Regions from separate parts of the Paenibacillus sp. FSL H7-0690 genome, predicted to be linked through region 1. Evidence: riboswitches for the same ligand, from Rfam matches in the RefSeq annotation. Region 1 holds a riboswitch; the other holds the start of a gene.
What was found. Region 1 has a riboswitch for preQ1 ahead of MHI32_RS06340 (queuosine precursor transporter). Riboswitches for the same ligand answer to the same signal wherever they lie in the genome.

Region 1 (7,497 bases):
CTCGGCACACGGATATTCTCCAAACCAAAAAGCACCTCATCCATAACGGTTGTGGTGATAAATTGATCCTCTGGATTCTGAAAAACAAAACCGATTTGCTGATGAATCTCCGCAAGATCTGTTGGTTTTGCTGTGTCCAAGCTCTTAAATTGTACAGTCCCTTTTCGCGGCAGCAGCAGTCCGTCCATGAGCTTTGCAATAGTGGATTTGCCAGAACCATTCGCCCCGACTATCGCCACAAACTCCCCTGCGTCTATCGTAAAGCTAATATCCTCCAGGAGAGGTTGTCCTTTTTTATAATAAAAACAAACTTGATCGAAGGTAAGCATTTATTCAGTCCCCTTTTGACGGTGCCAAGCAGCAAAAAATGCCTCAATGCTATTCTCGGAAAATGCAGGTGCAGGCTTCTCCCATTTTGTCACTTTTGATCCATTCACGGCAAAGATTTCACCGGTTAAATCCGCGTCGGACTCCCTCAACAATGCAGTCACGAAGGAAGCAATAGCCTCAGCGTCACCTATTCTCCAAAAATCAGGCAAAGGTTCATTACGACTGAAATATTTTTCCTTCAAATGGTCAATTATAGGTCTGGTCATATCTGTTAATGCCGCTGGAGAAATCGCATTGACCCTAATCTGGTCACGTTTCAGCTCTGCTGCGAGCGTCCACATCATGCCCAGTATTCCAGCCTTGGCTGCACTATAATTCACCTGACCTACGGAACCTGCTAGTCCAGCAGCAGAGGTCATCAACAGGATATCCCCACCTGTTTCACGCATATGTGGTAATACTCGTTGAATGCAATAATAAGTGCCATTTAAATGCACATCCAGAACATTCTTCCACTGTTCATCCGTCATACGTTGACATTTCTGATCCTGCACAATTCCCGCGTTAGCTATCAATACATCGATACGACCGTATCGGGCAATGACCTCATCTACCATGGCAGTGACTGCGACGGAATCGGCTACATTAGCAGCGTACCCTAGCGCCTCTCCGCCTGCCTGGCGGATCTCGCGCACAACCTCATCAATTAAGACTTGTTTCGTACCATTTACAACCACTATATAACCTGACTTGCCAAGCTGCATGGCGATACTACGTCCGATCCCTCTTGTTGCTCCAGTAATTAAGGCCACTTTATTCATCACTACACCTCTTTCACTGCAAAAGCTCCCGCAGCAATAACATCGCCAGCTTCTGTTGTAAGGATCACTTTCACAAAGCAATCGTCCGCTGCAAAATCAAAAATCACGACACTATCGACCTCTATTGGCTTATGAAATTTCATATCATATTGAGTGATCCACTGTGTAGGGTGCTCAGCAATATACAAAGATTGGGCTAATCCCATAAGATACATCCCATGTGCGATGGGTCGCTCCAAACCAGCCTTGGCTGCGGCCTCTGCATCTAGATGTATAGGCGCCAAATCTTGGGAAGCAGCTGCATATTGCCGGATAGCCTCAGCTGTTATGCACTTTTTTATCATGATCATCACCTACCCGAATTAACACCGTTTCTGCGGTGACTATAAGCTCACCCTCACACCTACAAACCAGCGTATGTTTGTAAAAAGTCAGTTTACCCTGTCTGCCTTCTTTTTGCACCTCGCCCGTTAACGCTAATTCACAATCCAAAATCATCCCCGCCGTAATCGGAGCCTGATATGAAAATTTCTGAGTGCCGTGAAGCAAGGGTTCACCGATGATTAACCAAGGAATATCGAAGTCTTGCCAGAAAATAATAGGCATCGTCGCAGGAGCGATCAGCTTTCCATTTATCGTCTGCACGGGTGCTTCAATACTCTGTGCATAGTCCGAAATCCATTCAGCAGTCATATGGATCTGATGTCGGACACTGTTCATTCTATAACCTCCACGAGTGTTGCCAGACCTATCCCACCGCCGATTCCCAGAGTAGCAAGCCCTCGTTGGTAAGGGGCATGTTGCATTTCAGCACATAAGCGAGTCATTAACATAGCCCCGGAAGCTCCGTATGGATGGCCTATTGCTAATGCCCCCCCGCCAAGATTGACCTTTTCCTGTGGAATTTGAAGCTCGTTCAGTGATGCCAATACTTGTGAAGCAAAAGCTTCGTTAAACTCTACGATATCTAAATCGGCAACGGTAAGCTTTTGGCGTTTTAACACCTTTTGCACAGCTGGTACAGGCCCCATACCCAAATAGTTCGGATCTACACCCGCAGCTTGTGCATCCACGACCCGCAAAATAGGGGTAAGCTTAAGCTGCTGGCATTTCTCACGAGACATCATTAATAGAAGCGCTGCGCCATCATTAATAGGACAGGCATTTCCAGCAGTGACGGTACCCTTTTCTTCAAAAATTGGCGGCAGCTTTTGCAGCTTGTCCAGACTCGTATTTGCCCGAGGACATTCGTCGGTGCTCACCCACTGCCCCTCTACCTGAAGAGGTACTATCTCCTGCTGAAACCGGTCACTTTGCTGAGCATGAACCGCCTTTTGATGGCTTTTTAAGGCATATTGATCCTGCTCTTCTCGAGAAATCCCGTATTTCCTAGCTACATTCTCTGCAGCAATTCCCATATCCGGATCACCGTAAGAGCTAGGCGTAAAATGTGCACGGGTATACAGCTGTGGAACCCCCATTAACGTCTGTGGTTTAGCCATTTTCCATGGAGCACGGCTCGTACTTTCGACACCACCCGCTAAATAAATCTCACCAGCGCCGCTTTGAATCAGTCTTGCTGCTATATTAATTGCCTCTAGCCCAGATCCGCACTGACGATCCACGGTGACACCCGGAACCGAAACAGGCAGCCCCGCTTCAAGCGCAGCTACCCGGGCAATATTACCTCCTGGGCCCACAACATTCCCAATAATGACATCATCGATCAGTTCTTTAGGCAAGGTCGTTTCGGCTACAATATGCTGAATAAGCGGCGCCAGTAATGCCTCCGGCTCAAGTGTACTTAATAAGCCACCCATTCTGCCAACCGGTGTACGTTTTGCCATGACAATTACTGCTTCTATCATATCATCGCTCTTTTCACATAGTCTTTCATCGCTTGCCGGGCAATTTTCCCGCTACTTGTATAGATAAATTCATCCACGGTTAGCAGCTGCTTCGGCGCTTTGTAGCTCGCTAAATACTGGCGGCAATAATTCTTAATTTCTTCGACAGATAAATGCTGTTCTCCGCTCCACTTCACGAGGGCTATCAGCTGTTCTCCCCAGTAATCGTCAGGCACGCCAAGCACCATCACTTCATCTATTTCCGGAAGAAACTCCAGCACCCTCTCTATTTCTTCCGGATAAACGTTCAGCCCTCCGGATATGATTTTATTCTTCAAACGTCCCGCCATATATAAATAACCAGCTTCATCCTGATAAACATAGTCTTCTAAAACAAGCCATCCCTCTCTAAAAGCTGCTGCTGTCTCATTCGGCAATTGATGGTAGCCTAAAAATATCATATCACTACGCACATATAGCTGCCCAATCTCCCCAGGAGGGACTTCCCGGAACTGGTCATCACGAATGGAAATTTGCACCCCGGGATAAGGTTTGCCTACAGAGGTCGGATTATGCTCGGTCAGAACATCCAAATAACTAATATAGCTCGCTTCTGAAGAACCGTAGGATTCATAAAGCCGCGCTCCACCAAACACTTCCATGCCCCTTTTCTTGGACAACTCCGACCACTTTGCACCTGAGCTAATAACCGCATCAATCTGTATCTGCCCAGGTACAGCCTGCTGCATCATGGATTCGATCATTGTTGGTACGACGAACAGCACCACGCCCGCAATTTGCTGGCACAGCTCTAACACCTGGGTGGCACTAAATTTTTGTGTGATATGAAAGGTTGCTCCACCATATAGACTCTGCATTACGGCGAATAAGGATAGGGAATGCACAAATGGACCTGGTGCCAAAACATCCTTCATAGCGTCCAATTCAAAAGCAATATTCGAAACCTCAAAGCTTTTTAACCATGATAAATGGGTACGCATATAACCTTTGGGCAATCCGGTTGTGCCTGAAGTAAAGCCAATAAATAATAATTCATTCGTCTCATCCAACTCAGCCTCCGGCTTCAGGGCAGCCAGCCACTGATCATAGGAACCTGTTCGTTTATTTGAGAAGGTCAGCGTTGGGATCGTTTGATCCTTGAAAACCAGATTCTTTGCGGCTTCCGGCTCGGCAAAAATCATTGTCGGCTGGCACTGCTCTATAATAACCTGCAGTTCATTAGCACTCCACTTGGGATCTAAGGGAATGGGAACACAGCCCGCATAAATCGCCCCCAAAAAAACCTCAACAAATTCAATACGATTCGTAGATAAAATCGCGATTTTGTCATGCCTCAGACCCTTTTGCTGTAAGCCATTCGCGATTCTCCGCATCGTTTTTACTAATGTGGCATAGGTATGACTTGCTTGGTCATGGGTTAAGGCAATGCTGTCGGGCTGCTGTGCTGCATGACGCAGTATAGGAACTACTAGATTCATCCTTGATCACACCTGTTCGTAATTTCTGTGACTACCGATTATATACATTCTCTTCAATCGGACTGCCCCGCAAGTCCAGCCCAAACTAAAGGATATGTGATAAGCGCCATCGCCGGCGCTCCTGTTAAACTAACCCGCTAGAATTGCTACGATAGCTTATTTTAGCTTTATATTATTTTTATGTACACATCTTTCATGTAACGATTAAGTCCATCTTACAACGAAAAAACAGCCAGCACGCATCGATTATGATCGGTACGCGCTGGCTGTATTGTTGTTTAGTCCTTCTTTTGAACGGATGATGGTGAACCCTCTTCAGCAAAAGTAAAGGTTCGGGCGATATATAAGATAGGTGTGCTTACTGCGGTTAGTAAGAACTTCGCTAGATAAGTCGTAAGCAAAATTTCAAGCCATACATTCCAGTCATACAAGCCCGCAAACGCAATGGTACAGAAAATAAGTGTATCCACAAAGGAGCTAATCATCGTACTACCGTTGGAACGAATCCACAGCTGACTTGAGGTGCTGTAATATTTACGAATCCAAGAGTACAACCGAACATCTAGGAACTGACTAATGAAGTAAGCAGTAAGACTACCCAAAGCTAGTCGAGGCATCAGCCCAAAAATCGTCTCCAAAGAAGACTGAGCGATATCGGTCTCCTGCGGCTTAAATACTAATACCATCTGCATAATGACTGTAGTCATAAGCAAGGTGAAGAAACCAAACCAGACCGCTTTACGTGCTTCCGCTCTTCCGTACTTCTCATTAAGTAAATCGCTGGTCATATATAAAGTGACATACATCGTATTTCCGAGTGTCATCACAATATCAAATGGCATAGCAATCGTCTTAGCTACCTGAATGTTAGCAATTACAGTAGCAATACCTACCCAGGCGTACATTCCACTTTTCCCGAACAAGCGGTAACAGAGTAGAAAAAAAGCAAAATTGACAATAACAAATAAAACTCCCCACAGCAAATTAAACATATTACTGAAATTCCTCCTAGTTTTGTTTACGCGGGATGGTTACGAACCGCGGCTTACAATATTAAATTTTCGGAACAAAACATTAATACTCTATCACAATAGCGCTTAACAATCCATAAAAATAATATTTTTATATGAAATTGGTAGTTCCATTTCTTTTTTTTCGCCAATTATCTAAAATAGTCAGCAATAATTCATTTTTTTCAGAAAAAAATGCTCTATAGGACAAAACTTTCACTATTCATCCAGAGGTTAATTCTATAGAATAGTATCAAACACCTTATTCCCGATCCATTTAGTAGAAATATGACATAACTATGGAATATATCTCGGGTCGCCAATTTCCAGCAGTTGGCATGGAGTATCTAGTGAAGACCAAAAAAGAAATGACCTCATCGTCCATAAAAAAAGGAGAGAACGATATGTTTCGTATCAAGCATTCGATCAGTCGCAAATTTACGCGTTTATTATTTGTTGTTCTGTTGCTCACGTCTCTTTTGTTAAGCACCAGCTTCTATTTTATCTCTATCAGTATCTTCAACAGCTATGTTATGCCGCAGATTAACAAAATCCTTACTGCCGCTGCTCAGGACGTATATAAGAATCTCAACGTAATGCACGCCCAGCAAACCCTAAATAAGAACGATCAGTCTGCCACCAATCTCGAGTTCTATTTTCAGGAAAAGAGGAAACAACATGGAGTGGAAACCATTTTTCTGGTCAATCTGAAGGGAAAAGAAGCTGAGATTCTATCCGCAGATCACGATGCAAAATTGCAACGGGCAGAAAGTGTCACCGTATCTTCTGCAATGCAACAAGCCTCTAAAGGAAAAACTGGACTAAGCGATACATATAGCGACGCACATGGTATACATAAAACAGCTTATATCGGTATTCCCGGAAGTACGATGGTTATCGGTGTAAGCAGTGACGTAAGCTTCATTCAAGAAAAAACAGACAGTATTCTATGGACAAGTGCCGGAATCACACTTCTGACGTTGATCATCGGCCTAACTGGTGCATGGTTCATGAGTGTGCGTATAACACGTCCAATCTCAAAACTGGCAGCTTATAGTGCCCGGCTCGCAGAGGGAGATTTCACCGAAGAATTATCAGTTAAAGGAAATGACGAAGTTGCACAGTTGTCCGTAAGCTTCCAAGCGATGACCCAACGCCTGAAAGAAATGATTGGACATGTACTGGTAACCTCTAATACTGTCGTTGCGGATTCCAACTCTTTAAAAGAACGTGTTGAGGTTCTCAATAATATGGCGGAACACTCCAGCTCATCGGTAGTAGAAATCGGCAAAGGTAGTACGACTATCGCTAGCAGTGCATCAGATAACTCGAGAGCAATGGAAGAAATCAATTTAGGCATTCAAAGTATTGCCTCAGCAGCGAATGAAGTCACGGAGCAAATCAGTGAGGCTTCCGCTGAAGCAAGTGGCGGTAATGAAATTGCTCAAAGCGCTGTGCTGCAAATGCGCCAGGTTGAACGTGCTTCCCTACAGTCGCTGGATCAATTACAAATCATGAATGAGCGTTCAGTAATGATCGGAGAAGTCGTTCACAGCATTACTGAAATTACGAAACAGATCCAAATGCTGTCGCTGAATGCTTCAATTGAAGCTGCACGCGCAGGAGAGCATGGACGCGGCTTTGCTGTTGTTGCGGGAGAAGTACGCAAGCTGTCTGAACAATCCCGTAACGCAAACGAACAGATCCGTGACTTCCTACTTGGGCTTCAAGAAGATATGAGCCGCTCCGTTACCGAGATGAACCACGTGAATTCTGAGGTTGCCTCTGGAGTCGGCAAAGTAGCAGAAGCAGGTGATGCCTTTAATCACCTCCTGATTCTTATCCAAAGCATCAATCACAGCATCCAATCCGTATCTGCGGCTACACAGCAAATCTCAGCAAGTACAGAAGAAGTCAGTGCTTCCGTCGAAGAAACTGCACAAATTACATCAAGATCGCAAGAAAGTGCGGACACACTCGCTGCTAACTC
Region 2 (7,497 bases), 2.3 Mb from region 1:
GATCTCCTTCAAATGAGCCTCAATGTCCTTGATCTCTTCGAAATTATAAACTTCAACATTATTGGTCAGCTTCGCATGTTGCAATCGGTAGCCGATATGGTCAACAGCAATGACTCTAGAGGCACCTTTGATCCAAGCAAACTTTTGAGTTAGCAGTCCAACGGGCCCGCAGCCGAGAACAATGACTGTATCTCCCGGCTTCACTCCCGCGCTTTCTACTCCCCACCAAGCAGTAGGAACGATATCCGATAAGAAAAGAAGCCGCTCATCTTCCATTTCTGCATCCTCCGGAACGACAAAAGGGCCAAAATTACCATAAGGTACCCGCAGCAATTCAGCTTGTCCGCCTGCAAAACCGCCATAAGTATCGGAATAACCAAGATAACCGCCTGTGTCCTTGGCGTCATTAGCATTGTCGCATTGGCTCTCCATCTCATGCTGGCAGAAAAAACACTGCCCACAGGCGACATTAAAGGGGATGATGACTCGGTCACCTTTTTTGACTTTAGTTACGTCAGGACCCACTTCCTCAACAATCCCCATCGGCTCATGACCAATAACATAATCATCATGCATACCTGGAATTTCCCCGTTATAAATGTGCAGATCCGAGCCACAAATCGCCGTAGTGGTAATCCGAACAAGGATGTCATCTTTTTTCTCAAGCGTCGGATCAGCTACTTCTTTAACTTTCACTTTTTTCTTCCCTTGGTAGGTTAGTGCTTTCATGCTGTTAATCCGCTCCTTTGGAGATGGTCTAGAGATATAATTTTCATGCCTTTCTATGTTATATCCCTAAGCCCTAACCTCTTATCCATGAAGAAGCGGGGAATACATCATTAGTGCGTAATTATCAGTTACAGCTTCATCTCCAATTAGATCTCCAGAACGTGTATATACTTTTCGACTGATCTTGTTACTGCGTATATATCCGCCCCAAGGCTCTAGACTAATCCTATGATCACTTTCGTATACTTCATAATCATAAAGCGCCTGCTCATTGCATCTCCACTCCCCGTGTAAATGGCTATCGTCCAGCCAGAGCTTTAGTTGATACGTTTGAGCGGTGTTATTTTTTAATTGAAGATCCAAATAGTTATAAGAACAGGTCGCCCCGCTTCCAAAAGGTTGCGTACGTTGTTCATCTGGAAATACATCATAACTGTGACGATGCCGTTCCATAACGGTAAGTGGCGTATGCAGTGCCATCCAATAGATCAGATTAGACAACTGGCATAAGCCTCCTCCAACCCCGGAATGAAAACCACCATAATGCAGCACCATACCCTGCAGATACCCTTTTCGCTTAGTGGGCTTACCAATACTTCTCCAGTAGGAAAAAGTCTCCCCCGGGTGCACAACAAGTCCATCCAACTTCGCAATTGCCAGCCGTAAGTTAGTTATTTTATTGTATTGAAGCACCATATCTACATTCCGAAGACTTCTTAATAACGGGGTAGCATGAGTCATAGCTGCATAAGATAATGTTTCATCCGTACGCTGCCTCGCTATTTTGCTTCGTCCAGTGCACCATTTCAAATATCTTTTCCAAATAAAATATCGTTTGCCAGCAAACAATCTAAGGCGAGAACGCTGAATAGGCTTCATGGCAGCCTGGGGTGTATTCATCTAGAACTGAACCTCGCTTTCAGCTCGTAACTGGGCGAATCTACCTCCAATTATCGCATTATGATGCTTAACGATCTCCCTACTACTCAGAACCCCATTATCAAAGGTGCTATGAGCGTCTGAGACCAGTACACTTTTATATCCCATGCTGTATGCGCGTCTTATTGTCGTATCCAGACAGAATTCACTTTGCATCCCACAGATCACCAGATCCGTGATCCCGAGCTTTTGGAGTTCATCTTGCAGTTCCGTTCGGTGAAAAGCATCCCAAGTAGGCTTCTCAACGATAACTTCGCCTTCCTGCGGTGTGATGCGGTGACTGATCTGCCAAGTGGGTGTACCTTTTGTGTACTCCTCATCTTCGGTATGTTGAATATACACAATAGGAGTACCTGCTAATCGAGCTTTTTGCTGAAGGGAGACAATCCTTTCCATCACACCCTCTTCATCGTACAGCTTTAGATCATAGGAGAACATGGCTTCTTGAACATCGATAATTAATAATGCTGTTGATTGTTCCAAATGAATAACCTCCAAGAGCTTTTTTCAAAATCATACCAGAAACTGGGACAGACTATCTACCTGCTAGAAGTTACAAATGTTAAAACTAAAAACCGAGTATCTGTAAGCAGATACCCGGACGATTTCATCAATCATTTATTTGCCACGCTTATTATGCCAGATCAATGCATGCAGCTGTGGAAGTACACGAACCTTGTTCATATCCGAATCCACGATTACTTTATTAAACAACCACTCCAGCCTTCCCAGAAGTCGAGCAGAAATGTTGCCCTCTTCCGTGACATCATCATTACCAGGCTGCAGAAAGAGCTGCACATTCGGATATCGCTGGTGAACGTTTTTCGCATAATCAAAATCCTTATCATCAAACACTACGACCTTCAAGCTATGCGTAGAACGACCCAGTTTCTCCATCTTACTCATGATGTTATCTAGCATTTCCCAATTCGTTGTCATTCCTGAGCTTGGGGGTTTAGGACTGATTGTCAGCACATCCACGTCATTGAACCAATCCTGCCATTTACTCCCCTGAGTTTCTATCGCTGCTTTTATTCCACGCTCATGAAGCAGTTTGATGAAGGTACCCATTCCTTCACCAATCAAGGCAGGATTACCGCCTGAAATCGTAACACAGTCGAAATTATCTCCAGCTAACGCCAATAATTCATTTATGATTTCTTCTGATTCCATCATGCGAACCTTATTCTTAGCCGTACCATCCCAAGTAAAAGCGGAGTCACACCAGCCGCAACGATAATCGCAGCCATAGGTGCGGACAAACATCGTCTTCACTCCAATTACCGCACCTTCGCCTTGAATAGTTGGACCGAACATTTCAATTACAGGAATCTTACTCACAGTCACAGCCTCCATACAAACGGTAGGATGGCCCTTCATCCGGAACATCTTCAGCCAGCACCTCTGCCCAAGAGGTTGGAGTCTCCCATAGCTTTACCGAGTACAAAGGCAACCCTGCTTGCTTAAGCTTGTAGGCAATATATGAAGACATATTCTCCACTGTGGTGCGGAAAGACAACAAGGCTACTTTGGAGCCCGTATTCGTTAACGTCTCTAACACAGGTTCATTTCCCATGGCAAGAAAAGCGTGATCTAAACGATCTACAAGGCTTTGTTGTACTGTCATTTTGATATCGCTGAAATCAATGACGAAGCCTTCATCCGAGTGGCCTTCCGCGGCCATAGGTTTGCCCTTAAGCACTACTTCGAGCTTATAAGTATGTCCGTGCAGGTTGCTGCATTTCCCTTTGTGTCCCACTAACTGGTGTGCCGCATCGAACGTAAATATTTTGCAGACTGAAACCTCGTTAAGCATTAAGAACCGGCCTCCATTCTCTCCGCCTCATATTGCTCAAGACCACGCTGACGCAATAGACAGGCTGGACAAGTACCGCAGCCACTGCCAATAATACCGTTGTAACAGGTCAGTGTGTGTTCGCGAACATAATCAAAATACCCCAGTTCATCGGCCATTTTCCACGTTTCTTTTTTATCCAGCCACATTAGGGGAGTGTGGATCGCAAACTCATAGTCCATAGATAAGTTCAGCGTAACATTCAATGATTTCACAAAAACATCACGGCAGTCCGGATAACCGCTAAAGTCCGTTTGGCAAACCCCAGTGACGATATGGGAGTACCCCAGTTGTTTAGCTAATATTGCGGCAAAAGATAAAAACAACAAATTCCGTCCATCAACGAAAGTACTTGGAAGCTCATCTCCTTCACCAGCCACGATATCTATATCCTGACGGGTAAGTGCATTGGGAGCCAGCTGATTGAGCAGCCCTAGATCAAGAATATGCTGTTTTACATTAAACTTAGCTGCTATCGCTGTTGCAACTTCGATTTCAGCCGCATGACGTTGATTATAGTTGAAGGTAACTACCTGCACTTCCTCATACTGCTGCAATGCCCAAACCAGGCAAGTGGTGCTATCTTGTCCGCCGCTGAATACGACGAGTGCTTTTTTGTTCATATGAATCTCTCCTTATCACAAGTTGGAATTTAGCGGTTGTCCACTTTTTCTGGATAGAGGTCGTGATTGATTAAGCGGTGTTCCGCCATCGCCTCATACTTCGTACCCGGTCTTCCATAGTTGCAATAAGGATCAATTGAAATGCCTCCGCGCGGAGTGAACTTGCCCCATACCTCAATGTAACGCGGATCCATCAGAGAGATCAGATCATTCATAATAATGTTGACACAGTCCTCATGAAAATCACCATGGTTGCGGAAGCTAAACAGATACAGCTTTAATGATTTAGATTCCACCATTTTTTGTTCAGGAATATACGAAATATACAGCGTGGCAAAATCCGGCTGACCCGTTACAGGACACAAGCTAGTGAACTCAGGGCAGTTGAATTTAACAAAATAATCACGCCCGGGATGTTTGTTATCAAACACCTCCAGAATGTCTGGATCATAACCAAACTTGTACTGTGTTCCCTGATTACCAAGCAAAGTAACTTCTTGCATTTCCTCTTTCAATCTTCCTTCTGACACGACAAAAAACCCCTCTCTTTTCCTTCGGCCTTGGCCGGTAATGGAAAGAAGAACGAGATTTCGAAAACTTGGCTCCACTAAGAAGAAACGGAAGCAACGTCCGTATAAAGGACAGCAACCGCTTGTACTGTTTAATATATTCTTAGTTTTTTATAGAGGGAGTTCGCGAACCTCTCCTGCACAACTTTAGCGCAGACTTCTTCTTAAAGCATATTGCGTCTTGAACTATACCATGGGTAGCCCGCTCCTGACAAGTTCTACTCTTTACTGTTATCTTATACAGATCAGCAAATAACTCCAGATTAACGTGGATAGACCTGCGTATGTAGAGATTAGGAAGCTCAAAAACCACGCCAATTTGATCGCGAATTTCTTTTTTAATCACATGAACTATTCATATGGTTAATTAATATGTGGCAAAAAAAAGGATTCAAATCCTAAGAAAGGGGTAACTTATTCATAATAATCTTCGAGCTAAGGGTGGGAGCATATTATGGAGCAAAGTATACAGCAGCTTATGGATTGGCTTAACAATCATTTAAATGAAACAATCGCTATTGAAAAGAAAGAACTTCGTGATTTGGATAAAGTTCATTTCAATTTAGAGTCCGTAGATTTCCGGAGTGCAGACGATGTCATTGATGAATATCTTGGAAGTGCACTGATATTAAGAGGTTTCGGCAGCACACTTAACGCCGATGGTGAACTGGTATCCCTGCCACAATCCACTTATGATTTAGCTGTTGAAGGTCTTCAAATCGTAGACTTAGCCGACCGCAAGGCAGAAATAACTACGGACAGAGCTAATTACACCCTTTCAGTAGATTAAACGAACATGATTATGATAAGCAAAAAGAGCCCACAGCGATCTGCGGGCTCTTTTTGCTTATCATTTATTCTTCTCCAATGATCTCCACTTCAGTTTCCAGCTCTACACCGAATTTATCCTTCACAGTCGCTCTTACATGGTGGATTAGCCCGATGTAATCACTGGCTGTTGCATTATCTGCATTCACAATAAATCCCGCATGCTTCTTGGATACCTCAGCACCGCCGATTCTTGTACCCTGTAAGCCGCTCTCTTGAATTAACTGACCTGCAAAACGGCCTGGAGGCCGCTTAAACACACTCCCACAGGATGGATACTCAAGCGGTTGCTTCGATTCACGTAAATAAGTTAGTTCATCCATTTTTGCCTTGATCGTTAAAACATCACCGGAAGTCATAGCAAATTTGGCCTCAAGTACAATATACTCACCGCTTGCGAATACACTTTTTCTGTATCCCCATTGCAGCTCATCTCCTTGCAGAGTTACCAATTGCCCGTTCTTATTTATAGCTAGTGCACTATGCAGGACATCTTTGATCTCACCGCCATAAGCACCTGCGTTCATATAGAGCGCTCCACCAACTGTTCCTGGAATGCCACAGGCGAACTCAAGACCCGTAAGCTCCTTATCAAGCGCATATCTGGAAACATCAATTATTTTGGCACCACATTGCGCATATAAGAGATTGTCGCGAATTCCCATTTCGGTCAGTCCTGCCGTTTGCAGAACGATTCCACGTACCCCTCCATCACGGATAATCACATTGGAGCCATTCCCAAGTACCGTAAGGGTTATCCCATTTTGTTCTGCATATGTAACAATCTTTTGAATTTCATCATAAGTAGCTGGTGCAGCCAAAATATCAGCTTTTCCGCCCATTTTAGTGTACACGTGATCTTTTAAATTCTCATGACTTTTCACTATTCCTGCAGTCATTAGCTGCTCTAGATCATCTTGAATTTTGTCAATATTCATGTTTTCATGCTCCTTTAACCATGTATAAATGATGGTCCTTGATCTATTTTAAAGAGTTATTATGAAATTGTAGGCAACCACAACTGTAACAACGAACAGGCTCCCTTGTCAATGACGGGAGCCTGTTCGTTGTATGATTTTAGATGATAATTACACAGCTTTATAGGCAGCAAGCTCGTAAGGAAGACACAGTGGCACACCCGTACGTGGATCCGGAACGATATCCGCTTCAATTCCAAACACTTCCCGCAATACATCTGGTGTCATAACCTCAGTAGGTGAGCCTTCGCTAACTACAGTACCGGACTTAATCGCTACCATATGCTGCGCATAACGAGTAGCATGATTCAAATCATGCACGACCATGATAATGGTACGGCCTTCTTCCTCATTCAGCTTTTGCAAAAGTTGAAGAACTTCGAGCTGATGCGCCATATCTAGAAACGTTGTAGGCTCGTCAAGGAATAAAATATCTGTTTCTTGAGCCAACGCCATAGCGATCCAAGCGCGTTGACGTTGTCCACCAGAGAGACGGTCAATAGGGCGATCATGAAAAGATTCCATGCCCGTAACAGAGATGGCGTTGGAGATGATGTTGCGATCCTCTGCGGTCATCGTGCCAAATCCCTTTTGATGAGGGAAACGACCGTAGCTGACCAGCTCAGATACCGTCAGACCGTCAGGAGCCGTTGGGTTCTGCGGTAGAATCGCTAGCTGACGAGCAACCTCTTTAGTTGAAAAGTTATGGATCGATTTGCCGTCCAGCATTACGGTGCCACTCTTCGGCTTCATAATCCGGGCCATCGTTTTGAGGATTGTAGATTTACCGGAGCCGTTAGCGCCCACTAGTGCGGTGATTTTCCCCGTAGGGATAGACAAGTTCAATCCCTTAACTATAGTAGCCTCAGCATACCCAATACTTAATTCTTCTGTATTCAAACGTTCTGACATGATCTACAACTCCCTTAAAAGTTTTATGGAGCTATGCTCCTAAGTATGAAATAATTTACGCTTTC

Region 2: another riboswitch for preQ1. It lies ahead of queF (preQ(1) synthase); the one in region 1 lies ahead of MHI32_RS06340 (queuosine precursor transporter).

The regions. Positions count from the first base shown of each region.
Region 1 covers NZ_CP150281.1:1,424,012-1,431,508, reverse strand. Annotated here, with positions in the region: gene MHI32_RS06370 (energy-coupling factor transporter ATPase) at 1-329, opposite strand, end outside; gene MHI32_RS06365 (SDR family NAD(P)-dependent oxidoreductase) at 330-1,151, opposite strand; gene MHI32_RS06360 (MaoC family dehydratase) at 1,154-1,495, opposite strand; gene MHI32_RS06355 (MaoC family dehydratase N-terminal domain-containing protein) at 1,470-1,871, opposite strand; gene MHI32_RS06350 (thiolase family protein) at 1,868-3,019, opposite strand; gene MHI32_RS06345 (AMP-binding protein) at 3,016-4,497, opposite strand; gene MHI32_RS06340 (queuosine precursor transporter) at 4,776-5,489, opposite strand; PreQ1 riboswitch class I at 5,500-5,545, opposite strand; gene MHI32_RS06335 (methyl-accepting chemotaxis protein) at 5,912-7,497, shown strand, end outside.
Region 2 covers NZ_CP150281.1:3,745,230-3,752,726, forward strand. Annotated here, with positions in the region: gene MHI32_RS16435 (zinc-dependent alcohol dehydrogenase) at 1-729, opposite strand, end outside; gene MHI32_RS16440 (VanW family protein) at 811-1,629, opposite strand; gene MHI32_RS16445 (cysteine hydrolase family protein) at 1,630-2,151, opposite strand; gene queE (7-carboxy-7-deazaguanine synthase QueE) at 2,287-3,009, opposite strand; gene MHI32_RS16455 (6-carboxytetrahydropterin synthase) at 3,002-3,484, opposite strand; gene queC (7-cyano-7-deazaguanine synthase QueC) at 3,484-4,146, opposite strand; gene queF (preQ(1) synthase) at 4,176-4,649, opposite strand; PreQ1 riboswitch class I at 4,813-4,856, opposite strand; gene MHI32_RS16470 (hypothetical protein) at 5,170-5,505, shown strand; gene murB (UDP-N-acetylmuramate dehydrogenase) at 5,570-6,481, opposite strand; gene MHI32_RS16480 (ABC transporter ATP-binding protein) at 6,632-7,432, opposite strand; gene MHI32_RS16485 (iron ABC transporter permease) at 7,488-7,497, opposite strand, start outside.